2 regions of the Massilia litorea genome follow, and region 2 is predicted to be linked to the other one. Evidence: predicted binding sites of a transcription regulator. Region 2 holds the regulator's gene; the other holds the start of a gene.

Region 1 (11,110 bases), 2.6 Mb from region 2:
CATCTCTGTTCGCTGGTTAACATTTGGCTTACGCCACAAACTCGCCAGCCAGGACTGCTGTTCGCGCGGCAGGCCCGGCGGACGGTAGTAATGATGCAGTGGAGTAAATCCCGCCGCCACCAGGAAGCCTTCCCAGGTCGGGTAATCGTAATAGCTGCCGTAGCGCGCCCCGTTCCACCCCTCCTCGTTGTGCCCGCGCGGGTTCGAGCTGAACAGCACGCCGCCCGGTTTCAGGCCGACGTACAGCGCCGCCAGCACCTCGGGCAATGCCGCGCTCGGCACGTGGAAGAGCGAGGCGTTGGCGAAGATGCCGTCGAAGAAGGCAGGCGGCAAGTCCAGGTGCAGGAAATCCTGGTGCCAGACCTCGCACCCGCTGTACCCGGCCGCCATGGCGACGAATTCGGCCGAGCCGTCGAGCCCGATCGCGCGGTGCCCGCGCTCCCTGAAGGTTTTTAAATCGCGCCCCGGGCCGCAGCCCAGGTCGAGCAGCGTATAGGGCGCCGGCGCCTCGATCGCGTCCAGCAGCGCGCCGATGTTCTGGCTGACGTCGTGGCCGATGGTGCCGGCAAAGAACCCGCGCGCATTGCGTTCGTAATGCGCGAGGGTGCGTCGGGAGATGTCGTCGAGGCTATCGGTCATGGCTTACCAGATCTTCACACGCTCCTGCGGCGCCAGGTAGAGCTCCTGCCCCGGTTTGACGTCGAAGGCCTTGTACCAGGCGTCCAGGTTGCGCACGATATAGGTACGGTACTGGGCCGGTGCATGGCCGTCGGTCAGCACGCCGCGGCGCAGCGAGGCTTCGCGCGCCTTGCTGCGCCAGCCCTGGGCAAAGCCGCGGAAGAAGTCCTTGTCCGCCTCAGGACTCTTGCCCGAGGCCGTCGTCTTGAAGGCGTCGTAGGCCGCCTCCAGCCCGGCCAGGTCGGCCAGGTTTTCGCTCAGCGTCAGCTGGCCGTTGACGGCCAGGTCCGGGAAAGGTTTATAGGCGTTATATTGCGCGACCAGTTTGGCGGACGCGGTCTTGAAATGCTCCAGGTCCTCTTTCGTCCACCAGTCGCGCAGGCGGCCCTGGGCGTCGAACTGGGCACCCTGGTCGTCGAAGCTGTGGCTGATCTCGTGGCCGATGATCGAACCGATCGCGCCGTAGTTGGCGGCGTCGGACGCCTTCGGGTCGAAGAACGGCGGCTGCAGGATGGCGGCCGGGAAGTTCAATGCATTCTGCAGCGGCAAGTTCACGGCATTCACCAGTTGCGGCGGCATCGCCCATTCGGTGCGGTCCGGCTTGCGCTTGAGTTTCGCCAGTTCCTGCCGGTAGTGGTATTCCTCGGCGCGGATCGCATTGCCGAAGGCGTCGCCGGCGACGATGCGCAGGCCGTCATACGATTTCCACTTCTCCGGATAGCCGATGCCGACATACAGGGACTTCACTTTCGCCTGGGCCTGGGCGCGGGTGGCCGGCGCCATCCAGTCGAGCTTGTCGATGCGGCGGCTGAAGGCGTCGATGATGTTTCCCACCATTTGCTGCACGCGTGCCTTGTTCTCGGCCGGGAAATAACGGGCGACATACACCTTGCCCACGGCTTCGTCCATCGCGGCATTGGTGGCGCCTAGCGCGCGTTTCCAGCGTGCCGACTGCTGCGGTGTGCCGGACAAGGTCTTGCCGTTGAATTCGAAACGCTGGTCGGCGAAGGCCTTCGGCAGCAGGCTGGCGTACTGGTTCAGCTTGTGGAAAGCGAGATAGTCGCGCCAGGTGGCGACGTCGGCATCGGCCAGCAGCTTGGCCGCACCCGTGATCGCCGTCGGGTGGTAGACCTGGAAGCGGTCCTGGCCGGACATGCCGGCCGCCTTGAAGAAGGCGCTCCAGTCGATGCCCGGGGCCTTGGCCGCGAAGTCCTTCAGGGTCCAGACATTGTTCGACTTCTGGATGTTCGCCGAATCCTCGCGCGTGGCATGGGTCTGCGCCAGCGCCAGCTCGAGTTCGAACACGCGCGCGGCGCGCTCGTCGGTCCTGTCCATCCCGGCCAGTTTCAGCATGGCGGCGATGTGCTGCTGGTACTTGGTACGCAGCTCGGCCATGCGCGCATTGTTTTCCAGGTAGTAGGCACGGTCCGGCAGGCCGAGACCGCCCTGCAGCACATACGGCAGGTTGCGCGAGGAATCGGTCAGGCCCTGCGCGATCCACAGGCCGAACAGGTTTTCGGTGAAGAAATTGGTGGCGTTCAGCGGGTCGACGTCGGCGCGGATCGAGCCGCCGAGGGCGCGCACCAGGGCCGCCTTGTCCTTGATGCCGGCAATTGCGTTCAGCATCGGCTTGATCGGCGCCAGGCCGCGCTTCTCGATGCCGGCCTCGTCCATGTAGGCGGCGTAGAAGTCGGCCACCTTGCGCGCTTCGCCGCTTGTCTTCTTGTCGGCGCCCAATTCCTCGATCAACTTCGCGATGCGGGTATTCGTGTCCTCCGCCAGGGCGCCCATTGCGCTCCAGGACCCGCGGTCGGCCGGGATCTCGGTCTTCGCCAGCCAGTCGCCATTGGCCCAGGTAAAGAAATCGTCGCCGGGCAGCACGGTCATGTTCGCGCTCTTGGCGGGCGCGGGTTTTTCGATCGGCGCCTTGACTTGCGCTTCCTGGGCGGCGGCAAGGCCGTGCGCGAAGCTGCCGCCACAGAGGGCGAGGACGACGGCGGTCTTGGTGAGGGTCCAACGAGTCTTCATGCTTTTCCTTTGCTTATCAACGATATCTGCAACAATCATTATTGGGCTGCCTGGAGCGCAACCCCCACTTGCGGCAGCAGGCGCGCCTTTTGCGCGGCGCGCACGCGGATGCCATTGCCCACCCGACGGGCTTCGACCAGCGCGTCGGGGCCGAAGTTCTGGCCGATATACTGCTCCATCATATCCGCATGACGCGGGTCGGACGATCCGGCAACCACCGAAGCGAGCGCGCGGTTGCGGCCGACGGCGTCGGCACTCTTGAGCAAGGCGTCGCGGTGGGCCAGGGCGAACTCCCAGGCCTGGTCCGGATGCTCGCGTCCGACGCCGGCCACGATGAGGGTGGACAGGTTGGCCGGCACCTGCGGCGACACCGCCATGTTCAGCGCGTTCGCGGCCAGGGCCGGATCCTGCACCAGGGTCAGCGCACGGCCGAAGCGGTTGCGTTCCTCGTCGGTACCGGCGGTGGCCGCAAGCCTGGCCAGCGCAGCATAGGTGGCGGGATCGGCGTAGCGGCCCACGGTGACGACGACGAAATCGAGCATGTCGGGGCTGATCGAAGCCGGGTCCGCCTGGAACCGGGCGAAGCGCTGGCGCGCCTCCCGGATCGCGCGCTCGTCGCCGGCGCGCGCCAGGGTCGTTGCCAGCAGCGCGCGCAATTGCCGGTCTTCACTCGATTCGCCAGGCTTCGGTTCCCAGCCCAGTTTGTCGAACTTCGGCTGCACCAGGCTGCGAATGAAGCCGCGAATCAGCGCCTGCTCGGGCGCACCGCGGGCGAGCCTGTCCAGCGAGCCAAGGTTCGACAGGATCGATTCCCAGACGGCCAGGCGCGGCTCGTCGCGGTATTGCGCCGCCAGGCGCGTATAGTTGTCGAGCGGCATGCGTCCGGCCGACACCAGACTCCAGGTATCGAGCAGCAGCTTCAAACGCGTCGGATCGGGCAGGCGCGCGGCATTGTTCGCCAATGCATCGAAGCTGGCGCGGTCGTACTGGATGCGGAAGAAGCCGACGCTGTAGGGATCGACCACCAGCGTGCCCTCGCAGCCGCCCTGCGTGAAGGTGGTGCTGCGGTTCGCCAGCAGCGTGTACCAGGCCTTGCCGTTGACGGTGCCGACTTGCAGCGGCACGCTCCACAGCCGCCCTTCCGGCGCCGGCTCATCCAGGCGGAACTGTTCCTGCGACAAGGTCACCTGGCGCTTGCCGTCGACGCAGGCCTGGCTCACCGAAACCAGCGGGTAGCCCGGCTGAGCGGTCCAGTCGGCCGCGAGCTTGCTCACCGGCTTGCCGGAGGCCTTTTCGATCGCCGTCCACAGGTCGGCGCTCGTGGTATTCGAATAGGCGTGCCTGGCCATGTAAGCGCGGATGCCCTTGCGGAACTGGTCTTCGCCGACATAGGCTTCCAGCATGCGCAGGAAGCCCTGGCCTTTGACATAGGTAATGGAATCGAAGGCGCTCGCGGCCTGCTCTTCGTTGTCGATGCGTGTCTGGATCGGGTGCGTGGTCTTGCGCGCATCCAGGTTGAGCACGCCCTCGCGCTCGGCGATGCCGTCGAGGTAAGGACGCCATTCCGGGTGGAAGTGTTCGGTGGCCTTGGCAGCCATCCAGGAGGCAAAGCCTTCGTTCAGCCACAGGTTGTCCCACCAGGCCATGGTGACGAGGTTGCCGAACCACTGGTGCGCCACTTCGTGGGCGTTCACCCCGAAAGTCAGCTTCTTCGTGTCTTCCGTGCTCTTTTTCGGATCGTAGAGGAGCGTGGCTTCGTTGTAGACGATGCCGCCCCAGTTTTCCATTGCACCATTGAAGCCGCCTGGAATCGCGATCTGGTCGAGCTTGGCGAGCGGATACGGCACGCCGAAGTAATTGTTGTAGTAGCGCAGCAGATCCTGCGTGGCCTGCAGGGGGAAAGCTGTCGAGCCGAGCTTGCCGGCGGTGGTCACCACGCCGATCTCGACGCCGTCCTGGCGCGCCGCCACGCGTTCCATTTCGCCCGCCACCAGCACCACCAGGTAGCTCGGCATTTTCGGCGTCGGCGCAAACGCGATGCGCTGCAGGCCGTTGCCCAACTTTTCCTGCTTCTCGACCGGGGTATTCGAATACGCCTTGAAGCTGGCCGGGACGTCGACCGTCAGCTTGAAGCGCGCGCGGAAAGCGGGTTCGTCCCAGGTCGGCAGCATGCGCCGGGCGTCGGACGGTTCCATCGTGGTGGCGATCAGTTTCTTCTCGAGCCCGCCGGCCTTGTAGCCGACCTGGAACAGGCCGCGTCCTTCGCGATTGATCTGCCCGGAAAAGCGCAGGCCGAGCAGGTAGCGTCCCGGTGCCAGCGGCGCGTCGAGTTCGAAGGCCAGGGTTTCCTGTTTCTCGTCGAGGATGGGCGCAAGGATGCGTTCGGGCAGGCCGCGGCCAGTCAGCGTGGCGCCCTCGATTTGCAAATTCGCGGCATTCAGGACGATGCGTTTCGTCGGTCGCAGGACCTCGATCTCGACGCGCTGCTCGCCCTTGAAGGTGTCGGCTGCGATGTCGGGCACCAGATGGGCGTCGTACAGCAGCGGGATCACGTCCTTCGGCAGCTTGCCGGGGGTGTCCGCGAACGCAAACGGGGCTTCGGCGCGGGCCGCGGTGACGGCCAGCGCCAGCGCAACGGCGCCAAATGCTCGGTGATGTCTCATCATTTCCTCTCTTGCTCTCTTATTATGTTGGTGGCGCGCCTGGCGCAGCAACCCAGCACGCACTCTAAGGGAAGCGGAAAAACGGAGACTGCGGAATGCGACAGACGGCGAAAACAGGCGCTGGAATGCAAAAACCCGGCAATACGGCGCGCCCTTGTCGAAGCGGTGAAAAAAAATTCAATTCTTTTTGCAAACAGCCCTAAAGTTCCGGCCTGCTCTGCCGTAAAAGGAGGACAACCGGTAATCCGGCCGAAAAAAATTGTCGCGGTGTCCACATGACCTCCAACGAAGTCCTCGCTATGTACGAAAATATTGCTGGCCTGACGGGCAAGATGGCCGCGGCGGCGCAATCGGGTGACTGGACGGGTTTCGACAGCCTGCAGGTGCAATGCGCCGTACAGGCGAGCGCGACGGCAAGCGGTGTGCCGGCCCTGGATGGCGCCAAGCGCCTGCGCAAGATCGACCTGCTGAAGCAGATCATGGCCAACGACCGCGCCGTGCGCGACGTGACCGAACCCTGGATGGGCCAGCTGGACCGCGCGATGCGCGCGCACTGAGCCGCCCTCCCCCGTCTTCAAAAAAGCGCCTGCGGGCGCTTTTTTCATGCCCGGCATAACAACACGCACAAACAAAAAGGCGCCCGAAGGCGCCTTTTGCTACGGACGGGGTCCGTATGAATTCGGAGAGCAACACCAGGAAACCCGGTGCTGCCTCTTTTGCCGGTTGCATCCGGCGTCCGCTGCCGCTGTTGGCAGGCTGACCGCTTCCGAAACAGGCGCCTTGCGGCGTACTTCCGTGTCTCGCGCCACGCTATCGGTGGTGGCTGCGCGGACTCCGTTTCGTTTTGTGGTTTTGATAACCAACGAGCCCAGTATAGCGCAAATATGCCGCTTGTGTAGACCAATTGTGCGCGGCTTATTCTGGCCGGGAAACTACCTCGGTCAGGACGGGTTCGTCGCCCGCTGCGGCGGCATCGGGGGCCGCGTCCTTCCCGCGATTCGGCATCAGGCGCGCCTTCACGGCCGCCACGAAATGCGGCTTCGGTTCGCCCGCAACTGCGCTCTCCTTGCCCGCTTTCGGCAACCTGGCCGGCTTGTGCGCGGCCGGGATCTTGCCGAAGCCGGCACGCTTGCGGCGCGCCAGCAGGGCCAGCACCAGCCCGGCAAGCGCGGCAATGCCCGCGACCGCGCCGCCGATCAGCAGCCACGGGGTCTCGGGCTCCGGCGGTTCGACCTTCTTCGGCTTGCGCTGGATGCGGGGCGCGCCCTTCGGTGCGTCCTTCTCGGCCTCCTTCGCCGCCGGGGCGGGAACAGGCTGGTGGACCGCGGCAGGCGTCCCGGCGCTGTGCGCCTTGGCGGGCGCGCCCTGCAGTGTTTTGACTTTGTCCTCGAGCCTGGCCAGGTCATGGCGCAGCGCGGCGTTTTTTTCGCCAAGCGCCACGCAGGCATCCAGGTGTTCGGTCGACGGCTGCGGCGCGCAGCTCGGCGCCTGCGCAGCCGCCTCAGGAACCGGCTTCGGCGCAGCGACCGGTTTTTTGGTGGGCGCCACCTTTGCCACCAGCTTCGCAGCTGCCTTGCGCCGGACCGGCGCCGCTTCCACGTATTCCTCGCCCGTCTGCAGGGCCGCGGCCGGACGCGCAACGGCAGCCGGCGTGCGTGCCGGAACAGGAAGTGGCGCCGGCTCGGCCTGCGCTTTCGGTGCCTCAGGCACGGGCGGCGGCGCCGGACTCGGGTCCGGCGTCAGCCACAGGGTCACCAGGCGCACGTTGCGCTGGCCGCCATCGAGCAGTTCCAGGTAGATGTGCAGGTGGCGGCTCTCTACCGGCTTGAGCGAGGTCAGATGCAGGAACTGGCGGCCGTCGCGGCGCATCACAGTCATGTTGAGGCTGGAGAGCACAGCCGGCATGGCGATGTTCGCGCCCCGGTAGACGTCCGGGTTGGCCACTCGTACCGCTACCTGCCTGCCCGGGTCGTCGAGCAGGGTCAGCTCGACGTCGGCGACGAGCGCCTGCCCGAGATGCGAACGCACCTGGGCCTCGCCCAGTTCGGCCGCATGGCCGGCGCCCGCCGTCACAGCGGCGGCAAGCAGGAATGTCGACAGGATGGTGTGTGTGCGCAGCGCCATGGCAGGAAGAATTTGTAGCCTAAGCGTAATTAACGGGTGTTCGGATACACTCTTTAGCTCCAGCCCGCAAATAACAGGAAACCCTATGGAAAACCGGATAGAAAAAGACAGTTTCGGCCCGATCGAGGTTCCGGCCGGCCATCTCTGGGGCGCGCAGACCCAGCGTTCCCTGCACCACTTCCACATTTCGACCGAACGCATGGCGCCGGAACTGGTGGCTGCGCTGGCCCAGGTCAAGCGCGCCGCCGCAGCGGTGAACCGCTCGCTCGGCAAGCTGCCGCGCGACAAGGCCGACGCCATCATCGCCGCCGCCGACGAAGTGCTCGCGGGGCGCTATCCGGACGAGTTTCCGCTGGCCGTCTGGCAGACCGGTTCCGGCACCCAGAGCAACATGAACATGAACGAGGTGCTGGCCAACCGCGCCTCCGAGATCATGGGCGGCGAACGCGGCGAAGCGCGCCTGCTGCACCCGAACGACCACGTCAACATGGGCCAGTCCTCGAACGACATCTTCCCGACCGCGATGCACGTGGCGGCCGCGCTGGCGGTCTCGAAAGAGGTGCTGCCTGCGCTGGCGCGCCTGCGCGGCACGCTGACGGTCAAGTCGCGCGACTTCGCCGACATCGTCAAGATCGGCCGCACCCACTTGCAGGACGCCACGCCCCTGACCCTCGGCCAGGAATTTTCCGGCTATGTCGCCCAGCTCGAGTTCGCCGAGCAGGCCATCCGCGCTTCCCTGCCCGGCCTGCTGTTGCTGGCGGCCGGGGGGACGGCGGTCGGCACCGGCCTCAACGCTCATCCCGAGTTCGCCCCGCGCATCGCCGCCGAACTCGGTTCGCGCACCGGCCTGGCATTCAAGACGGCGCCCAACAAGTTCATGGCCCTGGCCGGGCACGACGCACTGGTGTCAAGCCACGGCGCCTTCAAAACCCTGGCCACCGCCCTCATGAAGATCGCCAACGACGTGCGCTGGATGGCCTCCGGTCCGCGCTCGGGCCTGGGGGAAATCACGATTCCGGAAAACGAGCCGGGCAGCTCGATCATGCCAGGCAAGGTCAATCCGACCCAGTGCGAAGCGCTGACGATGTTGTGCTGCCAGGTGTTCGGCAACGACGTTGCGCTGACGATCGGCGCCTCGCAGGGCAATTTCGAGCTGAACGTGTTCAAGCCGATGATCGCCCACAATTTCCTGCAGAGCGCGCGGCTGCTGGCGGACGGCATGCGCTCGTTCGAGGAGCACTGTGCCAAGGGCATCGAACCGAACCGCGCCCGGATCGGCGAACTGATGGAACGCTCGCTGATGCTGGTGACCGCGCTGGCGCCCCACATCGGGTATGATGCCGCCGCGCAGATCGCCAAGCATGCGCAGCACGAGGGCATCACGCTGCGCGAGGCGGCCCGGCAATCGGGTCATGTCAGCGAGGAACAGTTCGACCAGTGGATCGTTCCGATCGACATGACGCGTCCCGATCCGGAATAAGCACTCCCTGCGGCCGAAGCTGGGCTTGCTGCGACCCTGTCGAGGCAAGCCCAAGCGTGCGCCCCACAATTTAACCCAAGTATATTATGCAAAACACAACTTTCGAACTGACATCCGAGTTCGTCGAACTCAACCAGCTGCTGAAACTGGTCGGCCTGTGCGATAGCGGCGGCGCCGGCAAGAACATCGTGGCCAGTGGCGTGGTGTCGGTCGACGGCAAGAAAGAACTGCGCAAGACCGCAAAGATCCGCACCGGCCAGACCGTAACCGTGGGCGACGTGCGGATCGCGGTTCGGTAGGCGGGACTGCCGGCCTCTACGGCACACGTTTGCGCGCAGACAAACGCGACCGGTAGTCCTTGTTTATATTTTAAGTGCGCCTGACTTCCCTACGGGGTAAGGCGCACTGAAACGTGATCAATCGGCTTGAGGTGAATGCCATGGAAACCCCGGAAAAAAATCCGCAAACGCAGGAACGGCTGATCGGCGATCTGCGCCTCGTCATCGAGAATGCGGAAGAACTGCTGAAGAACACGGATCAATACACGAGCGTCCTCTATCAGAACGCGCGCGCCAAGCTGGCAATGGCGCTGAACGCGGCCAACGAAGAACTCGAGCGCTTCGAAGACGCGCAGCTCAATCGCATGATGGAAGCGACACGCCAGGCCACCGAGCGCTGCGGCAGCCTGAGCGGCGAAGAGCGGATCCTGCGCGCTTTCCATTGAATGCACGGCGGCGCCAGGCTGGCGCCGCTGCCGACATGCGGTGCGAGATCTCTACGGTTGCACCGCGTGGGCGCGAGAGCCGTTCGCGGCCCGGCCCACCCTACAAACCCATCAGGCAGTGGTATTGATCTTGTTGCCGAGGTGAGCCGGCAGGTTCTGCGGCGGCTGGATACCGTCGAGGATCTGGGTCATGGCCGACTTCTGCATGTCCTGCTGCTTCTTGAGCATGGTCATGCCGACGTCCTCCTTGGTGCCGGTCTCGGCGATGGTGGTAGATAGCCTGGCGATGGCGAGGACGTCCATATCGGTCTCCTGTTGAGGGTTATCCTTCCTTAACGGCTTGTTCTACGGAAACTTTAGCCCTGGCCGCCATCCATCCGGTGAGCCAGCACAAGACATCCCCGGGCGCATTCAGGTCCAGCCAAGCCCGGCCCGCGTCGGCGGGCGCCGGACCGTCGGAGGCCACGGCCACCACCAGCGCATCGTCCGGATACAGCGGCGCGCGCCCGAGCGCGGGACGCCAGACCTCGAGCTTGGGCAGCGGCTCCCATTTATAACCTTCGACCAGGGTCAGGTCGGCCGGGGCCAGGCGCGCCAGCTGTTCGGCCAGCGGCGGTTCGGCCTCCCCGCGCAGTTCGCGCAGGATGGCATAGCGGTAGGGAGAGGCGATCATCACCTCGGCCGCGCCCGCCATGCGCAGGCGCGCGCTGTCCTTGTGCGGCGGCTCGAGTTCGATGTCGTGGTGGCTGTGCTTGACCACGTTCACGCGTAAGCCGCGCGCGGCCAGCTGGGCAACGAGGAATTCGAGCAGCGTGGTCTTGCCGCTGCCCGACCAGCCGACCACGGCCAGCACGACGGGCGCCGCGCCCGGATCAATAAGCGACACGGTAGCGGGTGCCCCGGTAATTCATGACGGCATATTTCGGCATCAGGCGCTCGAGGACCAGGCCGGGGGCCAGCTCTTCTCCTTCGCGGCGCAGCATTTTGTCGACCAGCAGCAGGCGATCGGCCGGGTTGGGCGAGTAGATGTAGCCGCCCACCGCCACCTTCGGCACTTCGCGCTGGATGGCCTCGGGCAGCTGCTGCAGCGTACGCAGGTTTTCTTCCTGAATCGGATCGGGCGCACGGGTGGGCGGCGGTGCAGGCGGCGTCGGTGCCGGCAGGTAGACCGCCTCGGGCGCCGGATCACGCGCGGCGGCCGGAGCCGGAGCCGGCGCCCGGCGTGGTTTGGTGTCTGCCGGCGGTGGCGCCGCCGGCGTGGCAGCGGCAACCGGCTCGCTCCTCCGCCTGGCAGGCTGCACGGCCGGCGCCGGGACCGGAACCGCACTCGCAGGCAGTGCTTCCGGCACAGGCGCAGGCGCGGCAACCGGTGCCGCGGCCGGCTCCTTCGAGGCCGCCGGCGCGGCGGCTGGC
Region 2 (11,110 bases):
TTCAGGGTCCAGTCGCCCAAGCCTACCTTTGCCGCAACGCAAACTCCCCGTAGATAACAAGCGGAAAGTATTCCTGATTGTCATTACCTGACGGAGGAATCCATGCACCGCACCACCATCGCCACCCTGCTGCTCGCCAGCGCCCTGCCCGCCCACGCCGGCATCGCCATCACCATCACGCCCGAACGCGCCGCGCTCGGCAAGCGCGACGAAGTGATCGTGACAGTGACACTGACCAACACCGGCGCCGCGCCCGAGCGCATCGCCAAGGGGCGCACGCCCTTCGGCCCACCCGAGACCGCCCTGTTCGAGATCACGCGCGACGGCCAGCCGGTGCGCTATCTCGGCCGCAAAGTGAAACGCGCGCCGCCCAGGGAGGCCGACACCGTTCTGCTCGCGCCAGGCGAAAGCCGCAGCGCGCGCGTCGAATTGTCGAACGCCTACGACATGGCGGCGACCGGTTCGTACGCCGTGCGCTACCGCGGCGCGGCGGCGGCATCCGTCCTCGCATCCGGCGCCGTCACTTCGAACACGGCCGTCTTCTTCATCGAGGGCCGCCTGCCGCGCGGGACCAGCACCCCGCTGCTGGCCGAACCGGCGGGTAGCGGCTTAAGCTATGCCCACTGCTCGAACGCCCAGCAGGACACGATCGCGGGCGCCCTCGCCGCCGGCAGCGCGATGGCGGCCAACGGCCATGCCTACCTGACGGGCGGCAAGGAGCAGGCCCAGCGCTACACGAACTGGTTCGGCGCCCTCGACGCGGCGCGCCAGGCGACGGTCAGGGAGCATTTCACGGCCATCAAGGATGCATTCGAGACCAGGCCCGTGAAAGTCGATTGCGCCTGCGACGAGGATTACTTCGCCTATGTCTATCCGGCCCAGCCGTACACGATCTGGGTCTGCAATGCCTTCTGGAGCGCGCCGCTGCTGGGAACCGACTCGAAAGGCGGCACCCTGGTACACGAGATGAGCCATTTCGACGTGGTCGCCGGCACCGATGACCATGTGTATGGCCAGCAGGCGGCGGCCGAAATGGCGCGCACGGCGCCGCAACGTGCGGTCAACAATGCCGATTCCCACGAATACTTCGGCGAAAACTCACCGCCGCTGAATTAACGTTACTCGTCTATACGTGCTAGCACGCCTGATTGGAGAAATCCAGCGCAGCGTAAAGGAATTACATCATTGTGACTTTTTAGCCAAGCGACGCCACAAACCATCCGATTTGCATTGATCTCGGTTCACGAATTGATCAGTATGGGGGTGAGTTTTCGTTAGATTGAAGTCAAGTTTTGGGCGAAAACTTGTCAAAAGAATGGCCCACAAGGCCACGACAAACTACATACGGAGAATCACACATGAGCTGGAACAGCATCTGGAAATCGGCATTCGGTATCGCAGCACTGGGCGTCGCCGTCGGCGCGCATGCAGGGTCGAACGGTGTGAAAGTGACCGTGGCACCCGAGAAGGCCATGCACGGGGCGAGCGACAACGTCTACGTCAACGTGACCCTGACCAACACCTCGTCCACCCCGCAATACGTGCTCAAGGCGCGCACGCCCTTCGACGGACTCTCCGCCCCGCTGTTCGACATCACGCGCGACGGCGCGAAGGTTGCCTACACCGGCGCCCTGATCAAGCGCGCCAAGCCGACCCAGGCCGACTACTACCTGCTCAAACCCGGCGCCTCGCACACGGTAAAGGTCGAGCTGTCCTCGCTGTACGACATGAGCGTCAGCGGCGACTATGCGATCCGCTACCGCACCGCGTCGCCGGACCTGTTCCTGCCCGCGAATAACGGCCGCGCTGCCGCCAACGACATCGGCGAACTGCAATCGGATGCGGCCTCCTTCTACATCGAAGGCCGCCTGCCGCGCGGTTCGAACTCCGAGATCATGCAAGCGCTCAAGCAACCCGGCGGCGGCGGCACCGTGACCCCGGCCGGCCTGAGCTACGCTTCGTGCACCGCTTCGCAGCAGACCACGATCGCCTCGGCGATCTCCGCCGCGAAAACGATGTCCGGCAGCGGCGTCACCTACATGGCGAATGCGACGATGGGCCCACGCTACACCAAGTGGTTCGGCACCGTCACCTCGACCCGCCAGGCGACCATCAAGTCGCACTTCACGGCCATCAAGGACGCCTTCGACACCAAGTCGGTCGTCGTCGATTGCGGCTGCAACCAGAACTACTACGCCTACGTGTATCCGACCCAGCCCTACCGCATCTATGTCTGCAAGGCCTTCTGGACGGCGCCGATGACCGGTACCGACTCGAAGGGCGGCACCCTGGTGCATGAGATGAGCCACTTCAATGTCGTGGCCGGCACGGACGACCACGTCTACGGACAGAGCGGCGCCGCCAGCCTGGCGATCAGCGATCCGGACCTGGCCGTCGACAATGCCGACTCGCACGAATACTTCGGCGAGAACACCCCGGCGCTGAACTAAGAAGAAAGGATCAAAAAAATCGGACCCGCAGGAACAATCCTGCCGGTCCGATTTTTCCTATTTAAGATTCGAAATGAACGAGACCGGGCGGGCGGCAAATTCAGTCGGCTTGTCGAGTTGCCTGATGTCGCCCAGCACCGGACCGGTGTAGCCGATGTTGTAGTTGTGCCGGCCCTTGGCGAAGGCATAGGTGTGGGTGATGTCGATCGTATTCATCAGCATCTTCCCCGGCTCCAGCGGCTGGTAGTCGGCGCCCGTGAGCGCGGCGCGCTTGACCATTTTCCCCGTGTAGGGAACCGGCCGGCCGCTGGCGTCGCGCACGTCGAAACGCGGCCCCGTCAACTCCTTCCCGGTGGCCAGTTCGCGCGGAATCCAGACCGTCATCGTGCCCTGGTTGATGAAGGTCAGCTCGACCAGCACCTTGCCGGGCGGGGTGACGACATCGATGCTGTGTTTTACGCTCACGGTCGGTTCTCCGGCAGCGCCCGCAAACACGGGCAAGAGGCTGGCGGCGCACAATGCGGCCAGCAGAATCAGTCTGCGCTGCATGGTCAGCTCCATATGGTTGTGTCATCCATTGTACGGGATACCGTAGGGTGGGCATTCATGCCCACCCTACATTGAAGAGCCTGCCAATATGGTCACCGCCACCCTTCGGTTCCTCACCCTGCCCGCTTCGTCCGTGTTCGGCGCCACTGGCTGATTGGCGGCATGCCCGACCGCAGTCAGGCGCTCGGCCGCAACCCCACTATCGATAAACAGGCGCACCACGCTGCTTGCGCGTACGCTCGACAGTTCCCAGTTCGACGGAAACGCGGAGTTCGCAATCGGCAGCTTGTCGGTATGCCCCTCGACCTGGATCGCATGCGGATCGTTTTTCAGCAGGGAGGCCACGGTCCCCAGCGTCGCACGCGCCTCGTTGCCGAGTACCGCCTGCCCTTCCTCGAACAGGACCTTCGCATTGATCTCGACCGTCACGCCGCGCCCGGTCTGGGTCACGCGCACCTGCCCGTTTTTTACCAGCGGCGCCAGCGAGGCGTTCAGCTCGCGCGCCAGCGTGTTCAGGCGCTCGCGTTCGCGCCGCGCCGCATCAAGCCGCTTGCGCGCGATCAGGTTGGTCAGGGGAAGCTGTTCGATGGTGGAGCCGGCCTGCGGCACTTCGGGACGGCCGCCGAAGGCATCGCCCAGCGCATCCGACAGCGCCTTGTACTTGCCGGTGTTGACCACGGAAATGGCGTACATGACGACGAAAAAGGCGAACAGCAGCGTAATGAAATCGGCGTAGGAAATCAGCCAGCGGTCGTGGCTCGCTTCGGTTTCCTCGTCGTCGTAACGCTTGCGCGCCATGTCAGCGCTTCGCCAGCAGGCTGGCCACGCGTTCCTCGACCACGCGCGTGTGGTTGCCGCTCGCCAGGTCGTGGAAGACTTCGGTCAGGATTTCGTATTGCGCGACCCGGTCCGAGACGATGGCTTTCAGTTTGTTACCGACCGGCAGGAAAAAGAGATTCGCCAGCCCGACGCCGTAGACGGTCGAGACAAAGGCGACCGCGATGCCGGAACCGAGGCGCGACGGGTCGCTCAGGTTTTCCATCACGTGGATCAGGCCGAGGACGGCGCCCAGGATCCCGATCGTCGGCGCGTAGCCGGCGGCGGATTCCCAGATGCGCGCGGCCTGGCGTTCGGCGAATTCGATGGCGGTGACTTCGGTTTCCAGCAGCCCGCGGATCTTCTCGGGCGTGATACCGTCGACCACCAGGCGCAGGCCTTTCTGCACGAACAAATCCTTGGTGGCCATGTACTGCTCGAGCGAGAGGAGGCCCTCGCGGCGCACCGTATGGCTCCACAGCGCGATCTCGCGCGCGAGCGGCTGGCGCCGGCTTTTGGGCGGGAAGAAGACCCAACGCAGCATGTGCATGCCGCGGCGGAAGGCGCGCGCTTCGGATTGCAGCAGCACGGCGCCGAAGGTGCCGACCACCACGATCGCGAACGCGGCCGGCTGGATCAGGGAGGCGAAACGCCCGCCGTCGAGCGTATGCCCGATGACCAGACCGGCCAGCGCCAGCGCCAGGCCGATCAGGCTGGCGAAGTCCACAGCTTTTCCTTGAGCGAAGCGCGCAGGCGGGCGACGGCTTGCGTATGCAGTTGCGAGACGCGCGACTCGGACACGCCGAGCACGGCGCCAATTTCCTTCAGGTTCAGCTCTTCTTCGTAATACAGGCCCATCAGGATCTTCTCGCGCGGCGGCAGGCTGTCGATGGCCTCGATCACGGCCGAGCGGAAGTCGGTGTCGAGCAGGGCGCGCAGCGGATCGTCCTCGTCCACCGCATAGCGGTCGAGGAAGCTGTCGTTGCCGTCTTCATCGTGAAAATCCTCGTAGTAGACCAGCTGGTGGCCGCCGCCTTCGAACAGCATTTCCTGGTAGTCCGAGAGCGAGACGTCGAGCGATTTCGCCACTTCGGTCTCGGTCGGCGGACGGCCGAGCTTTTGCTGCAGCGAGGTCATGGCCGTCTCGACCTTCTTCATGGTCGAACGCGTGCTGCGCGGCATCCAGTCGTTGCTGCGCAATTCGTCGACCATGGCGCCGCGGATGCGCAGCACGGCATAGGTCTCGAACTGGGCGCCATGGTTGTCTTCGTAGCGGTTGATGGCATCCAGCAGGCCCATCATGCCGGCCTGGATCAGGTCGTCCACCTCGACCGAGGGCGGCAATTTTGCCTTCATCTGGTGCGCCAGGCGCTTGACGAGCGGGGCGTGCTCGGTGAGCAAATGGTTCTTGTCCGCTTTCCCTTTGACGGTATACATGCTTGTGCTTTTTTCTTAGGAACCAAAATGCGCGCCACCGCCCTGGCGCATGCGCGGCAAGGCAAAGCGCCCTGCCAGCTCGCGGAAGGCCACCGAGGCCCCGGCCAGCGGGAAGGCATCCACCACCGAACGTCCGAGACGTGCGGCGCGGTGCAGGTATTCGTCGGCCGGCACCGAGCCCATCGAACTCAAACTTACTGCAAGGTAACGAGTTGCTGCTGCCGACATATTATCGTAAACCACTTTCGCCTCAGCCTCGCTTGCGCCGGTGACCAGGATGCCGAAGGGACGGCGACCGAATTCCTGGGCCAGGCGTTTGATCAGGCCATACGCATTCGTGATCGAGGTGGCGCTGGTCGACACCTGCACCACGATTTCGGACTCGGCCAGGCGCGGCACGGCAAAGCCGCCATCGCGGTTCAGTTCGCCATCGACGATAACGATGCCGCCCTGCTTCTTCACCAATACGTCGAACGCTTTCGCCAGGCGGCGGGCCTCGTCGCTGCCGCTTGCCGGGGTCTGGCCGTCGCGCGCCAGCAGCGCCACGTTGAAACCTTGCGAAGCGGTCTGCACCACCTGGTTCAGCGCGCATTCCTGGCGTGCCACCTGCAGCAGGCTGACGTGGCGTTCCATCTCGAGGCGGCGCGCCACGCCATACTCGCGCTGGCAGGCGTCGACGATCAGGACTTCATTGCCGGCCTGGGCCAGCGAGGCACCGAGGTTGACCAGCATCGCGCCCTTGTCGTCGCTCGGGGTCGCGGAAAGAAAGGTCACGACGCGTGGCCGGGCGCCGGCCAGCATCCGGCGCAGGCCTTCGGCCTGGTCGAAATCGAAACTAGCCAAGGCGCACCTCGCGCAGGCTCTCGTCCTGGTGCACCTTGCCGGTGTGGGCCATCATCAGCGGCAGGTCGGCATCTTCAAACTGGTTGGCCGCGTCGCGGCGGCTGCGGAAGGCGCGGTCGACCAGCATCGCGCGGTCGGCCAGGTGCAGGTCTTCCGGCACGCGCTGGCCGTTCGAGATGTAGTGCAGGTTCAATTTTTGACGGATCACGACGTCGAGCACGTTGCCGATCGAGGCGGCTTCGTCGAGCTTGGTCATGATGCAGCCGTGCAGGCCGCTGCCCTGGTAGGCGCGCACGACTTCGGCCAGGGTTTCGTTGGTCGAGGTGGCGTTCAGGCACAGCAGGCGTTTCACGTCGGCGCCGGCGCCGGTCAGCATGGCGACCTGTTCGGTAACCATCTGGTCGCGCTGCGACATGCCGATGGTATCGATCAGCACGGTGTGCTTGTTCTTGAGCTCTTTCAAGGCGATACGCAGGTCGGCTTCGTCCTTTACCGAGTGCACCATCACGCCCAGGATCTTGCCGTAGATGCGCAGCTGCTCGTGGCCGCCGATACGGTAGGCGTCGGTGGTGATCAGGGCCAGCTTTTCCGGGCCGTGGCGCATCACGCAACGCGCGGCCAGCTTGGCGGTGGTGGTGGTCTTGCCGACGCCGGTCGGGCCGACCAGGGCGAACACGCCGCCCTTGTCGAGCAGCGTGTCTTCGTCGGCCATCGTCGTCAGGTTACGGGCCAGCACGGTCTTGATCCAGCGCATCGCTTCGACTGCATCCTTATTCGCAGGCATCTTGTCGATCAGGTAGCGCGACAGCGAGGCCGAGAAGCCGGCGGCCAGCATCTCGCGCAGTACGACCGCCTTCTGCGGCTCGCGCTGTTGCGTGCCGCTCCAGGACAGTTCGGCCAGCTGCGACTCCATCATGCCGCGCATGGCGCGCAGTTCGCTCATCATGCCGCTCATCTCCTGCGCGGCGGATTCCTTGGCCTGGGCGATCGCGGCCGACATCATCGAGGTCATGGCCGCCATGTCGAAGGCAGGCTCGGGCTGCGGGGCGCGGCGGTTGGCGTAGCTGTGTTCGGCTTTGTAGTCGGCTTCGTGGTCTTCGGAGTGCGGCGCGCGGCGGCCGGCGAAGGCGGCGGCGAATTCCGGCTCGGGCTGGGGCGCGCGGCGGCTGGCGTAGATCTGTTCCGGCGTGGCGGCGGCGGGTGCGGCGCCGCGGCGGTTGACGAAGGCAGGCGCCTCCGGCTCGAAGGCGTTCAGGTCCAGGCGCGGCTGCGGCTGGGCCATGTCGGTGCCGTGCGCCGGGGCGGCGAGCGAGGCGACATCGTCGTTGTCCAGCGCCAGGATTTCGACGACGCCGTCGACGGCACGGTTCGAGAGGATGACGGCGTCCGGTCCCAGCGCATCGCGCACCTTGCGCAAGGCTTCCCGGGATGTTGCCGCTGTAAATTTCTTCACATTCATCTTATTCTCCGCACTGCTCTATTCGATTGGTACCGGCACGCACACAGCCGGTCTATGGGATAGATTATTGACGATGCCGTGGAGCAAGCATCGGGGGAAAAGGATGGGGAAAGTGGGTTAATTCGATTTAGAGGGAGAAATTGCCGGTTTGGGCACGCGGATGCGTGCGTAAGGCGTGGGCTCGGAGAGCCCACGCGGATTCAAGGTGCGATCAGCCCGCGCCCACCAAACTGGTCACGCGAATCGTCTTGGTCTCCGGAATCTCCGAATGCGACAAGACCTTCAGCTGCGGCAGCGCGCGGCGCAGGAAACGCGACAGCAGCACGCGCAGCGGACCCGGCACCAGCAGCACCGGCGTATGCCCCATCGCCTCCTGCTGCTGCGCCGCATTGTGCGCCTGCTGGGCGATGGTGTCCGCCAGGCCCGGCTCAATGCCGGTGCCGTCGCCGCCCGCGCCCAGGGCCTGCATCAGCAGGCGCTCGAGGCGGTTGTCGAGGGTCATCACGGACAGCTCGTTGGTACCCGGGAACAGCTGCTGGACGATCGCCCGTCCGAGGGCAATGCGCACCAGCGCGGTCAGGTCGCTCGGGTCCTGCACGCCGGCGTGTTCCGACACGGTCTCGATGATGGTACGCATGTCGCGGATGTGCACGCCTTCGATCAGCAGGTTCTGCAGCACCTTCTGCAGCGTCGCCAGCGACACCACTTTCGGCACCAGGTCTTCGACCAGCTTCGGCGTTTCCTTGCCCAGGTGATCCAGCAGTGCCTGGACTTCCATGCGGCCCAGCAGTTCCGAGGCGTGCGTCGTGATCAGGTGGTTCAAATGGGTCGCCACCACGGTACCGGCGTCGACCACCGTATAGCCCAGGTTCTGCGCCTCGTCGCGCATGCTCGCATCGATCCACACCGCCGGCAGCCCGAAGGCCGGATCGGTCGTCGCCTGGCCCGGCAGCGTGCCGCTGGCCATGCCCGGGTTGATCGCCAGGAACTGGCCGTTGATCGCCTCGCCGCTGCCCACTTCCACGCCCTTCAGGGTGATGCGGTAGGCGGACGGTTTCAGTTCCAGGTTGTCGCGGATGTGCACGGGCGGGGCCAGGAAGCCGACCTCCTGGGCGAATTTCTTGCGGATACCCTTGATACGCTTGAGCAATTCTCCGCCCTGCGTCTTGTCGACCAGCGGAATCAGGCGGTAGCCGACTTCCAGGCCGAGGGTGTCGACCGGCATGATGTCCTGCCAGGTTGCCTCTTCCGTCTCGGCCGAGGCCGCACGTTCCGCGCTCGAAGCCGCTTCACTGGCATCGGCTTGCGCCTGGCGCTCCGGCGCCATCCGGGCACGCTTGGCCAGCAGATAGCCGCTGCCGCCGAGCACGCCGCCCAGCAGCAGGAAGACCAGGTTCGGCATGCCGGGGATCAGGCCCATGCCGGCAATGATGCCGCCGGTGATGTACAGCACTTCGGGTTTCGCGAACAGCTGGCCCATCATCTGGCCGCCGATGTCCTGCTCGTTGGCCACGCGTGAGACGACCATACCGGCCGCAATCGAGATGATGAGCGATGGAATCTGCGCCACCAGGCCGTCACCGATGGCCAGCAGCGTATAGGTCTTCGCCGCTTCGCCGGCAGCCATGTCGTGCTGCACGATACCGACGATCAGGCCGCCGATGACGTTGATCAGGGTGACCATGATGCCGGCCACGGCGTCACCCTTGACGTATTTCGAGGCACCGTCCATGGCGCCGTAGAATTCCGCTTCCTGCGCCACTTCCGAACGGCGCTTGCGCGCCTCCGGTTCGGCAATCATGCCGGCATTCAGGTCGGCGTCGATCGCCATCTGTTTGCCGGGCATCGCATCCAGGGCGAAGCGCGCGCCGACTTCGGCGATACGGCCCGCACCCTTGGTCACTACGGTGAAGTTGATGATGGTAAGAATCACGAACACGACGATACCGACCGTGTAGTTGCCGCCGATCAGGAAGTGGCCGAAGGCTTCGATGACTTTACCGGCCGCCGCGCCGCCGGTATGGCCTTCGGTCAGGACAACGCGAGTAGACGCCACATTGAGCGACAGGCGCAGCATCGTGGACACCAGCAGGATCGCCGGGAAAGCCATGAAGTCGAGCGGCTTGACCGTGTACAGCGCGGTCAGCAGCACGATGACGGACAGCGCGATATTAAAGCTGAAGAACAGGTCGAGGATGAAGGCCGGCAGCGGCAGGATCATCATCGCCAGCAGCAGGATGATCAGGATCGGCGCGGCCAGGGCATTGCCCTTGGCGCCGATCGCTCCCATCCAGGCAGGCAGTCTCAGACTATTCATTCAACAGCTCCGTTATTCAGGTTTGACTTGCGATGCAGGATTCAGCGGGTCCATCTCCGGCGGCACCGGCAATGTCGTCGGACGATCCGGGTAATGGCCGCCGACCTTGCTGTAATTGCGCAGCTGGAAGACATAGGCCAGTACTTCCGCCACCGCCGAGTACAGCTTTTCCGGGATCTCGTCGTCGATTTCCGTGTGTTTATAAAGGGCACGCGCCAGGGCCGGGGCTTCCAGCAGCGCGACCTTGTTCTCGCGCGCCAGTTCGCGGATCCTGGCCGCCACTTCGTCGGCGCCCTTGGCGACTACGCGCGGCGCGCCCGCCTGGCCGTCGCTGTATTTCAGCGCCACCGCATAGTGGGTCGGGTTGGTCACCACGACGTCAGCAGTGGGCACATTCTGCATCATGCGGTTGCGCGCCATTTGCCGCTGCATCTGGCGAATCTTCCCTTTAATCTGAGGATTGCCGTCCGATTCCTTCGATTCCTGGATCATTTCCTGGCGCGTCATCTTCAGCTTGTTGCTGTAATGCCAAAGCTGATACGGCGCGTCGATCAGGGCGACCACGCCCAGCGAACCGACGATGAACAGAAAAGCGTGCGCGATCAGGTCGGCCACGTGCCCGGTGCCGGCGCCCAGCGGTTCGACGGCCAGGCCGAAGACGGCTTCCTTCTGGCTCATGACGACGACCCAGGCGACACTGCCGACCAGCACCGTCTTGGCAATGGCCTTCAGGAGTTCGACCAGGGAATTGGTGGAGAACATGTTGCCGAGACCACTAATCGGGTTCAGCTTCATGAAGTTCGGCATGAAAGCCTTGGCGCTGAAATTGAAGCCGCCGATCAGCAGCGGCGCGCCGACGGCGACCAGCATGATGGCAAAGGCCAGCGGCAGGCAGGCCAGCAGCACGCCGCCGATGTCGTTCGCGATGCGTTCAATCAGAACGGTCGGGTTGTAGACCTGTTCACGGGTCAGGCTCAGGCCGGATGCCAGCGTCGTCGACAGGTGGCCGGCCAGGTTGCCGCCGGTAATCCAGAGCCCGGCGCCGGCGGTCATCAGGACGGCGAAGGTCGCGAGTTCGCGCGAACGGGGAACGTCGCCCTCTTCGCGCGCCTTCTCAAGTCTTCTGGGACTTGCGTCTTCTGTCTTTTCCGCGTCGCTGTCTTCCGCCATCTTGCGCCCCCGATATTGCCGTCAAACTGCTCAGGACGGAATTATCGCCGTTATTGCCCTACGGCTATA

Evidence for each region. Region 2 encodes FliA, which starts transcription of late flagellar genes. Its sites were predicted from a motif close to CTAAAGTTTNNNNNNNNNNNGCCGNTA; they were not measured.
Region 1: LPB04_RS22635 (flagellar protein FliT) is a predicted target of FliA. The motif match lies at 5,569-5,595, and genes of this name have one in related genera.

The regions. Positions count from the first base shown of each region.
Region 1 covers NZ_CP062941.1:5,039,404-5,050,513, forward strand. Annotated here, with positions in the region: gene LPB04_RS22620 (class I SAM-dependent methyltransferase) at 1-639, opposite strand, end outside; gene LPB04_RS22625 (M13 family metallopeptidase) at 643-2,706, opposite strand; gene LPB04_RS22630 (M1 family metallopeptidase) at 2,745-5,372, opposite strand; gene LPB04_RS22635 (flagellar protein FliT) at 5,645-5,926, shown strand; gene LPB04_RS22640 (FimV/HubP-related protein) at 6,285-7,493, opposite strand; gene fumC (class II fumarate hydratase) at 7,579-8,973, shown strand; gene LPB04_RS22650 (RNA-binding S4 domain-containing protein) at 9,060-9,272, shown strand; gene LPB04_RS22655 (DUF883 domain-containing protein) at 9,413-9,697, shown strand; gene LPB04_RS22660 (YjfB family protein) at 9,809-10,000, opposite strand; gene mobB (molybdopterin-guanine dinucleotide biosynthesis protein B) at 10,020-10,583, opposite strand; gene LPB04_RS22670 (general secretion pathway protein GspB) at 10,570-11,110, opposite strand, start outside.
Region 2 covers NZ_CP062941.1:2,453,872-2,464,981, reverse strand. Annotated here, with positions in the region: gene LPB04_RS10945 (M35 family metallo-endopeptidase) at 103-1,116, shown strand; gene LPB04_RS10940 (M35 family metallo-endopeptidase) at 1,359-2,450, shown strand; gene LPB04_RS10935 (hypothetical protein) at 2,508-2,999, opposite strand; gene motD (flagellar motor protein MotD) at 3,066-3,797, opposite strand; gene LPB04_RS10925 (flagellar motor protein) at 3,799-4,542, opposite strand; gene LPB04_RS10920 (RNA polymerase sigma factor FliA) at 4,524-5,252, opposite strand; gene LPB04_RS10915 (MinD/ParA family ATP-binding protein) at 5,268-6,095, opposite strand; gene flhF (flagellar biosynthesis protein FlhF) at 6,088-7,554, opposite strand; gene flhA (flagellar biosynthesis protein FlhA) at 7,766-9,871, opposite strand; gene flhB (flagellar biosynthesis protein FlhB) at 9,884-11,041, opposite strand.